DNA from 2 places in the Marinomonas algae genome. Region 2 is predicted to be linked to the other one. Evidence: predicted binding sites of a transcription regulator. Region 2 holds the regulator's gene; the other holds the start of a gene.

Region 1 (8,350 bases), 110 kb from region 2:
AATCTGTACGAAATGCAAACGATGGTATCTCTCTAGCGCAAACTGCAGAGGGGGCCTTGGACGAAACAACTAACATGCTACAACGTATGCGTACCTTGTCTATTCAGGCGGCAAACGGGTCTAACTCAGACAAAGACCGTGTGGCACTACAGCAAGAGATGGCGCAGCTATCTAAAGAGATTAACCGAATCGCTGATACAACAACATTCGGTGGCGCTAACTTGCTTGACGGTACTTACCAAGGGATATTCCAGGTTGGTGCAGATGCAAACCAAACAATCAGCTTCACGATGGAGTTTGGTGGGCCGAATAACTCGATTGATTACCAAGCCAATAATGGTTTCACCATGTCCGGGTTATCGAATCAGGCTTCTGCACAAGTCAGTGAAACGACAGCATCTGTATCAACGATAGTAAACGCGCAAAGTATGATCGCGATTATCGACTCTATGATTGCAGCGGTGGACTATAAGCGAGCAGAGCTAGGTGCGATACAAAACCGTTTCAGTTCAACCATTACTAACTTGAGTAACATTGCTGAGAACGTTTCTGCCGCTCGTGCACGAGTGCGAGATGCTGACTTTGCAGCGGAGACTGCAAATCTAACAAGTACGCAAATTTTGCAACAGGCGAGTAGTACCGTTCTGTCTCAGGCAAATCAGCGTCCACAGACAGCATTATCTCTTTTAGGGAATTAATTGATAAATAATTAAATAAAACTGGATGATGTAAAGCAGCACTAGACTGCTGCTTATTCAAAATATTCGAGTATTGTCTCGGGAATCAGGCTACTTCTCTCTCCTAGAGGTGCCTCTTAAGCCGGGTGGATTTTTTCACCCGGCATTTTTTTACCTAAATATTGGCTTTTTCACTGTTTGGGGAATGTTTTAAGAGGTTTTGAAGGGGATGAAGAGAAGGGTGAGGCTTATATCAAAGAGAGCTATGGCGTGAAGTTGATCAAGAAAGGTAACCGCTTTTTGCCCTTGGCTGACTTTGATATGGGCTTCTTATGCAAAACAACGGTAAGAAGAATCTTAGAGGTTTTTATTGAAGTGATATTTTTCAGCTCATCACTTGTTTGTTTCAAGTAAGAGGTGACGAGTTGATCAGTAAAAGCGGTTTTAAGAGGACGGTATTTGAGCGAGTGACATGTTTCATTTTGAGAGATGTTGCGCGTTCTTAGCTATTTGAGCCTATAAAAAATTTGTTAGCAACGCTGACTCACAACAGAGTGTTGTGCTGTTGGCTAATGCGAAAAAAATTGGAGTACAGATTATTCATAAGACAAAGATGGTTAAGAAAAACCATAGAAGCGTAAGCGCATGTTTAGTCGTGAGCTAAAGAGCTGTTTACATCTAATGGTTTGGGTGTGTTTTAAAAAGCACATTCAGATGAACGAATCCGCTTGCCTTGATGTAAGTGATGTTTGCAAAGCGCAGTCTTTTGCAGAGCGAATACTAGTACGCGACAAAACTAGGTCTTTTTTGTGAGGCTTTTTCATGATCGTGAAATGTATGCGTTTGCCTGCGGCTCTGTGTTTGAAGGCATTGTTAGTGGATTCAATTCGCGTTTCTTACGGGTTAAGCCAAAGGCTTAATTGAGTGCTTTGTTATGCATTTTTATAACGGCTTTTTGATGGCTTTTTATTAAGCAGAAAAAGATTGGAGTACAGGTTATTAGAAAAATATTGATGACGAAAGAAAAACTCAGAGGACAGACACATGTTTGCCTCAAGGCTTAAGAGCATTTAGGTATGACGGCTTGGGTGTGTCTAAAAAGACGCGGTCAGGTGAATGGATTCGTACGCTTTGAAAGTAGTGATAGGTACTTTCTTGCTTGGCTCGATTTCTGGCAGCGGCGAACTTAGATGTTTTGGATGGAGCGCTCGATGCTTATGAAGCTTAAATGCTTGCTGGTCGCTTGTGCCTGGAATAGTGCCAATGATTTTAAGCTCGATTTACTGGTTGATCCGTTAAAGGGGCTCGATGGGAGCTGTGCGTGATCTATGGCTAGATTATTCGGCGCGTATTTTTTGTGTGGCTGGAAAGCTGGAGCGCAGAGTGTTCGCAGGATTATGTTTGTTAAAGAACATGATCGAGAAATAAGTGCATGTTTGGCTTAAAGCTGAAGGCTGGCTTATGCGTGAGCGAATGGCTGTGTTTGAAAAAGTTTGTCCAGATGGGCGAGTCACTGAATTGTCTTGATATTAGCTGTGCTTGTGAAAAGCCTGCTTTTGCTGAGTGAACATTTGTGCAGAGCGAACATTGATGCTTTTTTTTACGAGGTTTTGTGTGGCTGTAAATCGTCAATGCTTATGGCTGCTCTGTACCTGAAATATATGAGCAGGTTTGGACTGTTTAGTTGGGCGATTTATTTTGTGGTTTGAATGAAGGCTTTGTTGTGACTTGTGTTTGTGACAGAGCATTTGCCGCCTATTTTTATCGATCCAAAAAAGGCTTGAATGGTTTGCTGGAAAAGTTGTTAGCGGAGCAGTGTTGGCTAAAAGACTGGTAAAGCTATAAGTCGTTTTTCGGGCTTATAGCTAAAAAGCTTCTTTGTGTGCTTTGGAAAGTAGGCCTAGACGGATAAATCCGTGTATTGAAAATGGCTACTCAAAAAGAAACCCATTTACGCGGGGGAAGATGTTTACTCAATGAGAGTTTTAGCTCTTGAGTATTGCTGATGCTCGCGGGGAAAAATACAAAATTTCGACAGCTATTTTGTTGTTAATTCTAGGTGTGCTTTTGAGTTCTGGAAGGCTTTAGCCACCATGAAATTGAAGAGTCGATGAAAGGGTTATCTTTGTGGCAAAAAGCGGATGCTTTTTGTCTTAATGAGGTGTCTTCTTGCCTTTTTTTGAATTTGAAAGAAAGGAAAGGTGACAGATTGTTTCGGTGGCGGTTTGGTTTAGTCAGTTTTTTGTTTGTTTAAAGTACTGGCTAGACGAAATAACCCGGATAAATGCTCTTTTTTGTGTAAGAAATGTCGATTTCGATGAGAAAAATACATTTTTTATGAAAAAAAGAGAAAAAAGATTTAATTGCTTTAAATTCATTTAAAACAATTAGTTAGGCAGATTCTTGCCGAATATCGGGAAGGTTTTTTCCGGCTTTAGGAAAATATTTTCCGAAAATGACTAAAGGTTTTCAAACTCTTGTCGAAAACCTTAATACGATCTGCTTCTTTGCAGGACTTAATGAAAATTTAGGAGGCTATGATGGCTCTTTACGTAAATACAAATACTTCATCTTTAAACGCGCAGCGTGCGTTGATGAACTCTAGTAATGAATTGGATGTCTCTTACCAGCGTTTGTCTTCTGGTCAGCGTATCAACAGCGCTGCAGATGATGCCGCAGGCCTTCAAATCTCGGATCGATTGACTTCTCAGGTTAATGGTCTTAACCAGTCAGTACGTAACGCGAATGATGGTATTTCTGTAGCGCAAACAGCTGAAGGTGCTTTGGACGAAACAACAAGTATGTTGCAACGTATGCGTACTTTGGCGATTCAGTCTGCTAACGGATCTAACTCTGATGATGACCGTGTTGCTATCCAACAAGAAATCAAACAGCTATCTACGGAAATCAACCGTATTGCTGACATCACAACATTCGGTGGTGATAAGATCTTGTCTGGTGAGTACGAAGGTATTTTCCAAGTAGGTGCGGATTCAAACCAAACAATCAGCTTCAGTATGACAGTTGGTGGTGCAGCTAACTCAATTGATTACGCTGGTAATGGTGGTTTCACTATGTCTGGTCTATCAAGCAACGCAACGACTGCACAAATCAGTGTAACAAGTGCATCTGTATCTTCTGTTGCTAACGCTCAAAGTATGATCGACATTATTGACACTATGATCGGTGCGGTTGACTCTAAACGTGCAGATTTGGGTGCGATTCAAAACCGTTTTAGTTCTTCTATCAGTAACTTAAGTAACATTGCAGAAAACGTATCTGCTGCACGATCTCGTGTACGTGATGCTGACTTTGCGGAAGAAACTGCGAAACTAACAAGTACGCAAATCCTTCAGCAAGCAAGTTCTTCTGTATTGTCTCAAGCAAACCAACGTCCACAAACAGCTTTGTCTCTTTTAGGCTAAGCTAGGTAAGATGGTCACGGAAGTAAAGCTGGGACTTACTTATTAAGTAGTCTCAGCTTTTGTTTATTTGGAGGAGATCTTGGATGTCTATTAATACCAGTGATTTTTCTAAACAAAGCATAGGCTATTCTGTTAACCCTGAGCAAAGGGCGGCGGAAGATTTCGCAACGATCCGTCAGGCAAAAGCTAAAGTCGTTCAGGATATGGCCGATACAGCAAAAACCGATCAAGAAGGCAAAGATGCCCGCTCTTCTAGTTCTCCTGCTAAGGTTGAACCACGCGATATTGAGATGATGAATGAACAAATGTCTCAATTGAATGTGCAGTTAACCTTTGAAATGACGGAAGAACGAGAGCAAAATATAGTTAAAGTTTTAGATCAGTCGACAGGAGATGTCGTCCGCCAAATTCCGACGGAAGAGTTTCTCAAAATGTCTGAAAGAATTGATGCTATTATGAGTCAGCTTAGCGATATCAGGGGAACCTTGGTAAACAGTGAGGCATGATTAGGTAGCAAATAATGTAGATACGTTAGGAGATAAAGTTATGTCTATAGGCTCATTGGGCGCCGGGTCTGGTTTAGATCTGGAATCCCTCGTAAAAGAAATGGTGAGCGCTCAAAAAGACGCAAAAGTTCGACTTTATCAAACCCAAATCAATGGATATGAAGCGGAACTATCTGCATTGGGGCAGGTTGGTTCTGCTATTGATACATTCAAAAGTACAGTTCAAACCTTAAATGACGAAGACCTTTTTACTGGGCGTGATGCAAAAATAGCTCAAAAAGAAGGCGAAGAAGTCATGTCTATTACCACAGACAATACTGCCTCAAATGGATCTTATTCAATTGACATCAATCAAGTGGCTAAAGGCAGTCGTGTTATGTCGGCTCCTGGTGTGTTCACTTCCGCTGACGATGTCATCACAAAGAAAGACGATACTCTTACCTTAAAAGCAGGCGACAATGAGTTTTCAATTAATGTTGCTGCCGGAACAACCCTTTCTGAACTTCGTAACTTAATTAATACATCGGAAGATAACTTTGGTGTATCTGCTAATTTAGTGGACGATGGCAACGGAAACCTCTTCTTTACCGCAACATCGACAATTCAAGGTGCCGGAAATACACTACGCATCTTCAACTCTTCACCTGTTGAACAAGAAGCGATTCCTGAAGAAGACGAGGTAGAAGAACCTGTCGTAGACGAAACTCCTATCGAAGAAGAGCCAGAAGAAATAGAAGAACCTGATGAGTTGGATTTAGCCGGCGATGATGTAGATTTCGCAAATGATGGCCCAATTCCTGAAGATGACGTTAAAGAAATAGAAGAAGTCGCCGTTAAACAAACTGTAGACGAGGAAGAAGATACTTCTGAGCCTGAAGAAGACGATGATGAAGTCGCAATAACAAGCGGTTCATTCAGTGGTTTAAGCAGTGTTTCTACAGAAGGTATGTTTGCGGGATTGTATACACCACTGGGAGAACAAGCCCGTGATGCTGTTATTACAGTCGATGGCATTCAGATTAGAAGCGAGACAAATACCTTCGATAATGCTGTTGCTGGTTTATCCATCGAAGCATTGGCCGTCACTGATGAAACGACAAAAGTAGACGTCAGCTTTGACCAAAAAACAGTTCAAGAAACCATTGAAGAGTTTATTCAGTCATATAATGAAATGGTTAACCTGTTTAAGCAAAGTACAGGAAAAAATGCAGCCTTAGATGGCAACAGTATGATCCGTAATTTGCAGTCGTCTTTGTCAACTCAGTTAATGACAGGGCGAAGCGACAGTGGTGTTTTTACATCGATTTTTGACCTTGGTGTCAAAATGGATAATAAAGGCGTGTTGAGTTTTGATAGCGCCAAATTTGATGATGCAGTCAAAAGAGGGTACAGCGATATTGTATCTTTAATGACAGGTGAAAATGGATTAGCCCAGTCTCTAGAAAATCTTTTAGATAATTATACTGGCACGACAGGAATGACGAACTCATTAAAAGAATCTGTTCGAGGGTCGATTGATAACACAGAGACGAGATTAGAAGATTACGAAGACCGTATGGTTCGGTATGAAGAATCTCTTCGAGATAAGTTCACAGGTTTAGATTCTCGTTTGGCAAATATGAATGCTCAAGGGAACTATTTAAATACTGTTTTAGCTCAGATGTAATTTATAAAAAATTGAAATACAGACGTAATGGGGTTATTTATGTACAAGAGTAAAGGGATCCAAGCTTATAGAAAAGACTCATTAAAGTCTGACTTAGCTTCCGCTGATCCTCATCGTATCATTCAACTGCTAATGCAAGGTGCACTTGAAAAACTTGCTTTAGGTAAAGGTTGTATTGAGCGCTCTGATTGGGAAGGCAAATCAGCCTCGTTAACCCGCGCTGTTGAAATTATTAATGCACTGAGAGATGCGTTAGACAGAGATGTGAACCCAGAATTAGTGGATAATCTTGAATCCTTGTATGAGTACATGACTGTGCGTATTACGGAAGCGAGTGCCACTAAAGATATATCGATCATTGATCAGGTTATGGGACTGCTCTTACAAATCAAAGGAGCTTGGGATCAGATTTCCCCTGCGGATAAACAAGCTGCGTATGACGAAAGAAACGAAGCTCGAGTTGAGGCGGTTTAATGCTTGATGTGTCTCACTTAACGGAGTTAAGTGCTGAGTTAGAGCGATGTGTGATAGACAAAGACATTGAAAGAATACAGCTGTTATGCGAAGAAAATGACAGCTTCATTCGCACTATCAAACCGTTTCCGAACGACCAAGAAAGTAACAACAAAATAAAGCAATTCATCACTATTCATCAATCTGCTACACAACTTATTCGTGATGTTCATAAAGAAATGCAGCGACAACTCTATATAACGAATAAAACCCGCAAAGGGGTCCGGAAATATAAAGGCGTAAAAAATGCGTAATGAGGAACCAACACCTTCTCTTGAGTATGCGGAAGCATTTGTTTCCTTATTTGAAAAAGGTGTAGAACGCCTCAAAGAGCATGATCAAGAATTGACCGACCGATACATCCGCAATATGACGGTATTTTCTCGGATCATGCCGCATATCTCAGAATCTTTTCAAGGTTACCAACCTCAAAAACGTCATATTTATATGGAAGAGAGTGGCGATTTAAACCTCTTTCGTGACGATACTCGAACTCCACTTTTTACCGAGAACCCTAGAAAAGAAGCCGCTGAAAAAGTTGCTCAAGCTTTTAAAGCACCAAATAAAACGGTATTGAATTTAGAGCGGACTGAGAATCATCCGAGCCGTCATGTTCATTACAGCAATAAAATGCTCGATCAGGTTGAAATCCAGTTACAAGGCCTTGAAGAATCAGAAGGCTGGCCTGAATTTGTTGGCTCGACAATCCTATTTGGACTTGAATTTGGCTACCAGCTAGAAGCGATTCTTGCGCAACGCTCTATCAAGCATTTGTACATATATGAGCGTGATCTGGACCTTTTCTATTACTCATTATTTGCCATTGAATGGGAGAATGTCTTAGAAACGTTCAATAATGATGGCCGCACAATACATTTCTTTTTAGGAACAAACGCTGAAGACTTCACTGACAAATACCTCCATCAGCTAGAAGAAAATGGCTACTTCATGGCGCCAGAAACCTACCTGTATGTGTCTTATTCCAGCTTAGAAAATAATGCTGCTATTGATTACTTTAAAAAGCATTACGCACGCCAAGTAATGGGGTGGGGCTTTTTTGATGATGCTTTGATCGGTATTGCACAAGGATTAACGTCACTGTCTAAAACGAAAATTGCTCATTTTCCTGGGCAAGATGCTTTACCTAAATGGGTAAAAGATATTCCAGTGTTCATTTTAGGAAATGGCCCATCATTGGACCAAGGTATTGAGTTAGTTAAAGAAGTTCGAGACCAAGTATTGCTGATTTGCTGTGGTTCGACGATCAATACACTGAAGAAGCTAGGTGTAACACCAGATATTCATGTGGATATTGAACGATTGAAGCAGACGGTCGATAAGTTCCTATTTTTGGACCAAGATTATCTAGATAAAATTTGGGGCTTGTCAGTCAATGTGATGCATCCAGGCCTTTTCGATTGCTTCAAACGTTCTGGCATGGCGATGAAGCCGGGGGAAGCGATTACCTCTTTAATGCTAAGCCAAGCTCGCTCCCATGGCGACACAACAGAATACGTGCAGTTGAATTACTGCAACCCTGTCGTGGCGAACTTAGCCTTATCC
Region 2 (8,350 bases):
CATATCAAGAAGTACCAGATCACAAACGTATTACTGTGGTTGGTGTAATTGGGCAATAAGTTTGATGATTTGTCAGATTAATAGTATCTATATTTATTTGAATCTTTCGGGTAAGCTATGGATTTGTAAGAAAAATATACTGGAAGGATTAAGTTATTCATGCAAATTAGGCGGTTTAGAGCTCCTGACATGCGGCAAGCGATACGAAAGGTACGCGATGCTGTAGGTCCTGATGCTGTTATTTTATCGAATCAACGTCTTCCTACCGGAGAGATAGAGATTGTTGCCGCTTTGGATTACGACGGTTCCCTGCCTTCTAGTATGTCCTCCAAACGCCCTGTATCTAATCACTCGCCTGAACGTCGCACGCCAAGCTCTGAATACCTAGAACGCATAGAACAAGCCAAAAAACAGCCTCTCAAAGAAGAAACTGTGTCTGACGATGAAAGTCGGGCTAAGCCTTCTTACCGTTTTGAAATGCCGCCACTATCAGAAGATAAGACAGACCCTAAAGTTGAAGAAGCGCTATCTATTCGCAATGTTGATAGTGAACGACAGATGCGTGAAATGGAGCTGGAACTAAAAAATGTTCGAGCTATGTTAGATCGTCGTCAACAAGAGGAAGATCGAGCGGATGCTAAGGTTGGCTCTGCAGAGACGAAAGCGCGACAGCAGTTACAAGGGTTGGGGTTATCAGACTTTGTTGTTTCTAGGTTAATAGATGATATTGATTTAAAAGGTCGAGAAGATGATTGGAACCGCTTGCTTGCGAATTTAGCAGACTATATTCCTGTACGTTCCAACTCTAGTGAGCTTCGAGGTTGTATTGCCTTTATGGGACCAACAGGTGTGGGTAAAACCACCTCTATTGGTAAAATTGCAGCCCAGCATGTTTTAAAGCATGGTTCTGATGGTGTTGTTTTAATAACAACGGATACTTATCGAATCGCTGCCCATGAGCAATTAAAAACATTTGGTCGTATTTTAAATGTTCCTGTTGAAGTGGTGAGTGAATATTCAGACTTAAATGACGTCTTGGCGAAATATGCGGATTATCCGTTAGTGCTTGTTGATACGGCGGGTATGAATCCGAGAGATTCTAATCTTGAGCGCCAGCTTCTAATGATGAAGCGTGCACGCCAGAATTTGAAGAAGCTTCTAGTTTTGCCTTGTACTAGTCAAAGGCAAGTATTAAAAACAGTCGTTGAAATATATTCTCAAGTTCAACTAGATGGCTGTGTTTTAAGTAAGTTGGATGAGTCAGCTTCTCTTGGAGAAGCGATTAGTGTGGTAATCGAAGAAAGTTTGCCTGTTGTTTATATTGCCGACGGTCAACGTATCCCTGATGATATTGAGCCGGCTCGTGCGCATAATTTAATTAGTCGAGCGGTTTATACAGCTGAACATTATAGTCAGCTATATGGCTCATTAAAATATGGCGGGTAGAAAGGTATGGTAGTTAGTAAAAATATGTTATTACTGAAAGCGCTGCGTCAAACAATGTAGTACAGTTAGTTGACGCAACTAACTTAAATAGTAAAGGTTGCCTAGAATATTTTATGCAGACCAAGAATGGATATAACACATACTCAAAGAAAGCGACGCTCTCAATTGATGCGATTGTTGAGCAGTATGGGTATTTAGTAAAGAAAATAGCTTACCATTTGTTGGCTCGTCTGCCTGATAGTGTTGATGTCGATGATTTGACTCAAGCAGGTATGATGGGGTTGATAGAAGCCTACAAACGCTTTGAGTCAACAAAAGGGGCCAGCTTTGAAACCTACGCAGGTATTCGCATTCGTGGTTCTATGATGGACGAAGTTCGGAAGTCCGATTGGGCCCCTCGTTCTGTTCGTAGAAATGGTAGAGCTGTTACCAACGCTATTAAAGAATTAGAAGCAACTCTTGGGCGCGAAGCTGGTGATACAGAAGTCGCTGCACATATGGGAATAGGGATTGACGAATATCATGAGATGATTCAGTCCTCCATGTCGACCCAATTGTTTAGTTATGAAGAAATGCTGGATTCTGACACGAATAATCTGGAAAGCTCAGAATCCGAATTTGAAAACTCTCCTTATTCACTTGTTGAAGAAGATGGTTTTCAAGATGAATTAGCAAGAGAGATCGAAAATCTTCCAGAAAGAGAAAAATTAGTATTATCTTTATACTACAATGAAGAACTGAATTTAAAAGAAATTGGCGCTGTACTAGGCGTCAGTGAATCAAGAGTTAGTCAAATACATAGCCAAGCGGCTATGAGGTTGCGAGCTCGACTAAGTAATTGGCGAGATTAAATTATGAGTTGTGGAATATTACCTTTGGGGTGTGGAGGTTGCATTGGATAAAAACATGAAAATCCTGATTGTTGATGACTTCTCGACAATGAGACGAATCATTAAAAACTTATTACGGGATTTAGGATTTACCAATACAGTTGAAGCAGATGATGGAACAACAGCACTGCCGATACTTCAAGCTGGGTCTATTGATTTCCTAGTGACGGACTGGAATATGCCAGGTATGACAGGGATTGAATTGCTCCGAGCTGTGAGAGCAGATGAAAAACTGAAAACGATTCCTGTTTTGATGGTAACAGCTGAAGCCAAACGTGACCAAATTATTGCGGCTGCTCAAGCTGGCGTAAATGGTTATGTTGTGAAGCCTTTTACTGCCGTCGCTTTGAAAGAAAAAATTGAGAAAATATTTGAACGAATAGACGCTGCGAAATAGGAATTTTGGATGTCAAATGAATTGGGGTCTGGACTAGTGGAATTTGAAAGCCTAGTTAAAGATGGTGCTATAGAGCTTCAAAAACATATCGAAGTCGGAGACTTTGGTGGTGCAATCAAAATAATCCAAGAGTTAAGTGAAGCTCGACATAATAGCTTTTATAACGAAGTGGGTTTTTTGACGCGAAGTCTTCATGATGCCATTCGCGATTTTCAAGTTGATTCAATGGATTTGGTGTCAGGGGAAGGCGAAGCTACAACGAAAATTACAGACGCTTCAGATCGACTGAACTATGTAATTGAAACAACCAGCGCTGCCGCTAACAAAACCATGGATATGGTGGATGGTAGTGTTCCTGTCGCCAGTGAATTACAAGTCCGCGCTAAAGAGTTGCGTAAAGATTGGGGGCGTCTAATTCAAAGAGATTTGACACCGCAAGAGTTCCGTGATTTGTACAAGCGAATTGATGTGTTTTTAGCATACGCTGATGAAAGCGCAACAACCTTGCATTCAAACCTCAACACGATTCTTCTAGAGCAAGGTTATCAAGATCTAACAGGTCAAGTAATTGCTAGAGTGAATGATTTAATTCGAGATGTAGAAGAAAAACTTGTTCATCTCGTCGCTGTTGCTGGACGCGTTGATAGTATCTCCGGAATTGAACACCAAGAGAAAGAGTCTGGTCACGATGATACTCGTGGTCATGGCCCAGCTATTAATAAACAAAACAACCCAGAAGTATTGAATAGTCAAGACGAAGTAGACGACTTGCTATCAAGTCTTGGTTTCTAGAAGGGGCTGAGGATGAGTTTTGAAGTCGATGAAGAAATTTTACAGGATTTTTTGGTAGAAGCTGGAGAAATCTTAGAGCAGCTTTCTGAACAATTAGTAGATTTGGAACAGAACCCTGATGATAAAGCATTGCTTAATGCAATCTTCCGTGGCTTCCATACGGTAAAGGGTGGTGCAGGATTTCTGCAGTTAACCGCATTAGTTGACTGCTGCCATTACGCTGAAAACGTTTTTGATATCTTAAGAAACGGTCAGCGTAAAATAGACTCTGATTTAATGGATATTGTTTTACAGGCACTTGATGCTGTAAATGAAATGTTCGATACCGTTCGTGCTGGTGGTGAACCGGAGCGAGCGTCCCCAGAATTAATCTCGGCATTAAGTGCGTACGCTACTCCTCCAACGGAAGAAGAGTTGGCAGGCGCGGATGAAAATGACGCCGTTGAAGAGCCAAGTGAGCCTGTTGAGTCCGATGATTCCTCAGCTGATGAAGATCATGACTCTGTCACTTCAGATGAAGATGTTGATATTTCTGATGATGAATTTGAATCTCTACTCGATGCTTTGGGTGGCTCAGATACGTCATCTGATGATGAACCTAAAGCTGATGCAACTGACGATAGCGATGAAATCACAGAAGATGAATTTGATGCACTTCTGAATCAGTTGCACGGTAGCGGTGCTCCTGGTGTTTCTGATGAGCCAGTGGCTGAAGAGAAGTCAGATTCAGCAGAATCAGATGACATTACAGAAGACGAATTCGAAGCTTTATTGGATAAACTTCACGGCGAAACGGGTTCTCCATCTAAAGACATCAAGAAAGACGAAAGCTCAGAACCTTCCTCTGATGTGCCTGCTGGCTCAGGTGATCTAATAACAGAAGATGAATTTGAGTCACTTCTAGATAGTTTACAAAATCAGAAGAAAGAAACTGAGAAAAAAGCAGAAAAGCCTAAAGAGCCAGAGAAGCCGAAAGCTAAGGCAAAACCTGCGCCAGAGAAGCCTGCAGCACCTAAACCAGCTGCTAAGGCGAAGCCTGTAGGAGCTGATGCTGAAGCACCTAAGGAAAAAACTGTTAATGCACCTGTTACACAGGAAGCAACGGTTCGTGTTGATACTAAACGCTTAGATGACATTATGAATATGGTTGGTGAGCTTGTATTGGTTCGTAACCGTCTCGTCCGATTGGGTCTTCAAAGTGAAGATGAGTCGATGGGTAAAGCAGTATCAAACTTGGATGTTGTAACTGGTGACTTGCAAAACGCGGTAATGAAGACGCGAATGCAGCCAATCAAAAAGGTGTTTGGTCGTTTCCCACGAGTGGTTCGAGATCTTGCTCGAAACATGAAGAAAGAAGTAAACCTTGTCTTACGTGGTGAAGACACAGATTTAGATAAAAACCTAGTAGAGGCGTTAGCAGATCCTCTAGTTCACTTGGTGCGAAACTCTGTAGACCATGGTGTTGAAGGGCCAGATGTTCGTGAAGCCAATGGCAAACCTCGAGTTGGAACGGTTATTTTATCTGCTGAGCAAGAAGGTGATCATATTCTGTTGTCTATTGAAGATGATGGAGCTGGTATGGACCCTAACTTCCTCAGAGGAAAGGCGGTTGAAAAGGGCATAATGGATGCTGATGCAGCCGAACGTTTATCAGATGATGAAGCATTTAACTTAATATTTGCGCCAGGATTTTCTACTAAAGTAGAAATTACAGATGTATCTGGTCGTGGTGTTGGGATGGATGTGGTGAAAACCAAAATATCTCAACTAAACGGCACCTTAGATATTAAATCTGTTCTTGGTCAAGGTTCTCGCTTCATTATCAAGGTGCCATTGACGCTTGCAATTATGCCGACGTTAATGGTTACTCTGGAAGATCAAGCTTTTGCTTTCCCTCTTGTTAGTGTGAATGAGATATTCCACTTAAACTTGAAGAAAACCAATATTGTTGATGGTCAGCAAGTTGTTGTGATTCGTGGTAAAACACTACCTATTTTCCATCTTAAGAGCTGGTTAGTTAAAGGCAGCAGTAAGAATGACTTACCGTCGGAAGCTCATGTCGTCGTTGTCCAAGTGGGCATCAATGAGGTTGGTTTTGTGGTTGACCAATTGGTTGGCCAAGAGGAAGTTGTTATAAAACCATTAGGTAAAATGTTGCAAGGTACCGCAGGAATGGCTGGTGCTACAATTACTGGTGATGGTCGTATTGCATTGATTTTGGACGTTCCTAGTATGCTGAAAACTTATGCATCAAGGTAATACGATTTTCGCTTAGGGGATGTTATATGCCTGTAAAGGTACTAGTTGTTGATGACTCAGGTTTTTTTCGACGTCGTCTAGTTGAGATATTTGAAGCAGATCCAAGACTGGTTGTTGTTGGTACGGCGAATAATGGTAAAGAGGCGATAGACAAGGTTCAATCTCTGTCGCCTGATGTAGTAACTATGGATTATGAAATGCCTGTTCTTGATGGCATTGCCGCTGTAGTTAACATCATGAAGCTTAAACCAACGCCAGTGCTGATGTTTTCTTCGCTGACCCATGAAGGAGCCAAAGTTACTTTAGATGCTCTGGAGGCGGGTGCAGTTGATTTTATGCCAAAGAATTTCGAGGATATTTCTCGAGATTCTGCCGTAGTCAAACGAGCGTTGGTTGATAGGGTTCTCGCTGTAGCAAGAACTCGTTTAACGGGCGGTCGTGTATCTGTTGAAGCTCTAGCTCCACGTGAAGCTCCTAAGCCAATTGTAACTGACCGTGGTGTTATCATTCCGCGAGCTAGAAAGCGGGTTAGTTTGGTTGCTATTGGAACCTCTACTGGCGGGCCTATGGCTTTGCAAACCGTGTTGAGCAAGTTGCCTAAAGACTTTTCCGCTCCTCTAGTATTGGTTCAGCATATGCCAGCTGCTTTCACGAGCGCTTTTGCTGACCGATTAAATAATATTTGCCAAATTACCGTTAAAGAAGCTCAAGACGGAGATCGTCTACAAGCAGGTGTTGCATTATTGGCTCCTGGTGGAAAGCAAATGATGGTAGACCCTAGAAATGGTGGGTGTGTACGCATCTTGGATGGGGATGAAAGACTTAATTATAAACCATCTGTCGACGTTACCTTTGGCTCAGCTTCAAAATGTTACCCAGGAAAAGTGTTATCTGTTGTTATGACAGGAATGGGAGCCGATGGTCGAGAGGGGGCTCGTATGCTGAAGAACACAGGTTCTAGAGTTTGGGTTCAAAGCGAAGAATCCTGCGTTATTTATGGCATGCCAATGGCTGTCGAAAAAGCTGGTTTGGCGGACGATATTATAGATCTACAACATATTGGTGAGCGTATTGCACGAGAGGTAAGCTAGTGGATCTGGTTACTTTAGCTGGCTTATTAATCGCTTTTAGTTCGGTCTTTCTTGCTAACTGGTTAGGAGGAGGGGAAATAGTTCTTCTATTAAACCTTCCTTCTGCAATCATTGTTATTGTTGGTAGTATTGGCGCTACACTTATTCAAAGTAGTATTCAGGAAGCCATTCGAGCCTGCGCTCTTTTAAAATGGAGCCTATTCCCCCCCGTTTTTGATTTTAATTCTTCCCGTGCTGCAATCAATAGTTTAGCTCATAAGGCGAGACGACTTTCCTTGTTGGCCTTAGAGTCAGATATAGAAATACTTGGCAGCAATTTTTCTAATCGTGCTTTGCAGATGGTCATAGATGGCGCTGACCCTGAATTACTAGAAGGCCGCCTTAATGATGACGCTACACGTATTTATAATAAGCGTATGAAAAGCATCACCTTCATTGAGTCTATTGGTGGCTACGCACCTACTTTAGGGATTATGGGCTCTGTTCTTGGTTTAATCCAAGCGATGGCAAATCTGGATAGCCCTGAAGCCTTAGGGCATGGTATTGCTGTTGCCTTTGTTTCTACATTGTACGGCCAAGGCTTTGCTAATCTAGTGATTTTCCCTATCGCAAAGAAATTGTCTGGTTATGCTGATCGAGAGCTTCTTTATCATCAGTTATTAATTGATGGTATCTGTGGTATTGCAACAGGCAAACATCCTTATCGATTAGAGTTAGAGCTGAGCACCTATGAGTAATGCTCCAAAACGGAAGTTAAGCGGCCGTAGAGCAGTTGCTAAGGTGACGTCATCACAAGGTGATAACAGAGACCGCTGGATATTATCTTATGCAGACTTTATTACTTTATTGTTTGCTTTCTTTGTGGCCTTATATGCTCTTTCGTCAAAAAATACAGGAGATGAGCCGCGACTGAAGGAAACGTTGCATGGCGTTTTTGAAGCGGTGCAAAAATCCGTTAAGCCTATTAATATTGGTGAGCCTATTGTCGGTGAACCAAAAGATATTGAAGTGGTTGAAACCAAACCGATACCTTCGGCGATTCCGACGATAGAAGAAAGTCATTCCTCTGCTGTTTACTCCCTATTATCTCAAGTTGTTGAAAACCAGTTTTCAGGATTGCATGCTGACGGCCAAATTTCGGTGTCTGAGTCTGCGGATTGGGTAAGTTTGGAGCTTAACTCTGGTTTAGTCTTTGGGCAGGGAGAATACGATTTAACAAATGAAGCTGTGGCCTTGTTGATTTTGGTTGCAAATATCTTGAAAGAATACCCTACCGTTATTTTGGTTGAAGGTAACACAGATGACACACCTGTCAGTTCAAGGAATTTAGTTTCTAATTGGCATTTGTCTAGTTTGCGCTCTGCTTCTGTGGTGGATGAGTTAATTTATCGGGGTGTTAAACCTGAAATGATTGCACCGGTTGGCTTTTCCAGTGAGCATCCAAAAATCGACAATAATAGCGAAGAGGCTCGTCA

What was found. The regulator FliA, encoded in region 2, starts transcription of late flagellar genes. The targets are predictions, from matches to a motif close to CTAAAGTTNNNNNNNNNNCNGCCGATA.
Region 1: the regulator FliA is predicted to act here: its motif matches at 3,137-3,163, upstream of ACMUMQ_RS03075 (flagellin N-terminal helical domain-containing protein).

What each region holds. Positions count from the first base shown of each region.
Region 1 covers NZ_JBLIXK010000001.1:648,766-657,115, reverse strand. Annotated here, with positions in the region: gene ACMUMQ_RS03090 (flagellin N-terminal helical domain-containing protein) at 1-698, shown strand, start outside; gene ACMUMQ_RS03085 (hypothetical protein) at 876-1,091, shown strand; gene ACMUMQ_RS03080 (hypothetical protein) at 2,362-2,514, shown strand; gene ACMUMQ_RS03075 (flagellin N-terminal helical domain-containing protein) at 3,218-4,102, shown strand; gene ACMUMQ_RS03070 (flagellar protein FlaG) at 4,186-4,608, shown strand; gene fliD (flagellar filament capping protein FliD) at 4,649-6,274, shown strand; gene fliS (flagellar export chaperone FliS) at 6,314-6,748, shown strand; gene ACMUMQ_RS03055 (hypothetical protein) at 6,748-7,041, shown strand; gene ACMUMQ_RS03050 (motility associated factor glycosyltransferase family protein) at 7,034-8,350, shown strand, end outside.
Region 2 covers NZ_JBLIXK010000001.1:543,288-551,637, reverse strand. Annotated here, with positions in the region: gene flhA (flagellar biosynthesis protein FlhA) at 1-59, shown strand, start outside; gene flhF (flagellar biosynthesis GTPase FlhF) at 160-1,446, shown strand; gene ACMUMQ_RS02585 (RNA polymerase sigma factor FliA) at 1,560-2,297, shown strand; gene ACMUMQ_RS02580 (chemotaxis response regulator CheY) at 2,353-2,733, shown strand; gene ACMUMQ_RS02575 (protein phosphatase CheZ) at 2,743-3,525, shown strand; gene ACMUMQ_RS02570 (chemotaxis protein CheA) at 3,538-5,784, shown strand; gene cheB (protein-glutamate methylesterase/protein-glutamine glutaminase) at 5,811-6,875, shown strand; gene ACMUMQ_RS02560 (flagellar motor protein) at 6,875-7,612, shown strand; gene ACMUMQ_RS02555 (OmpA family protein) at 7,605-8,350, shown strand, end outside.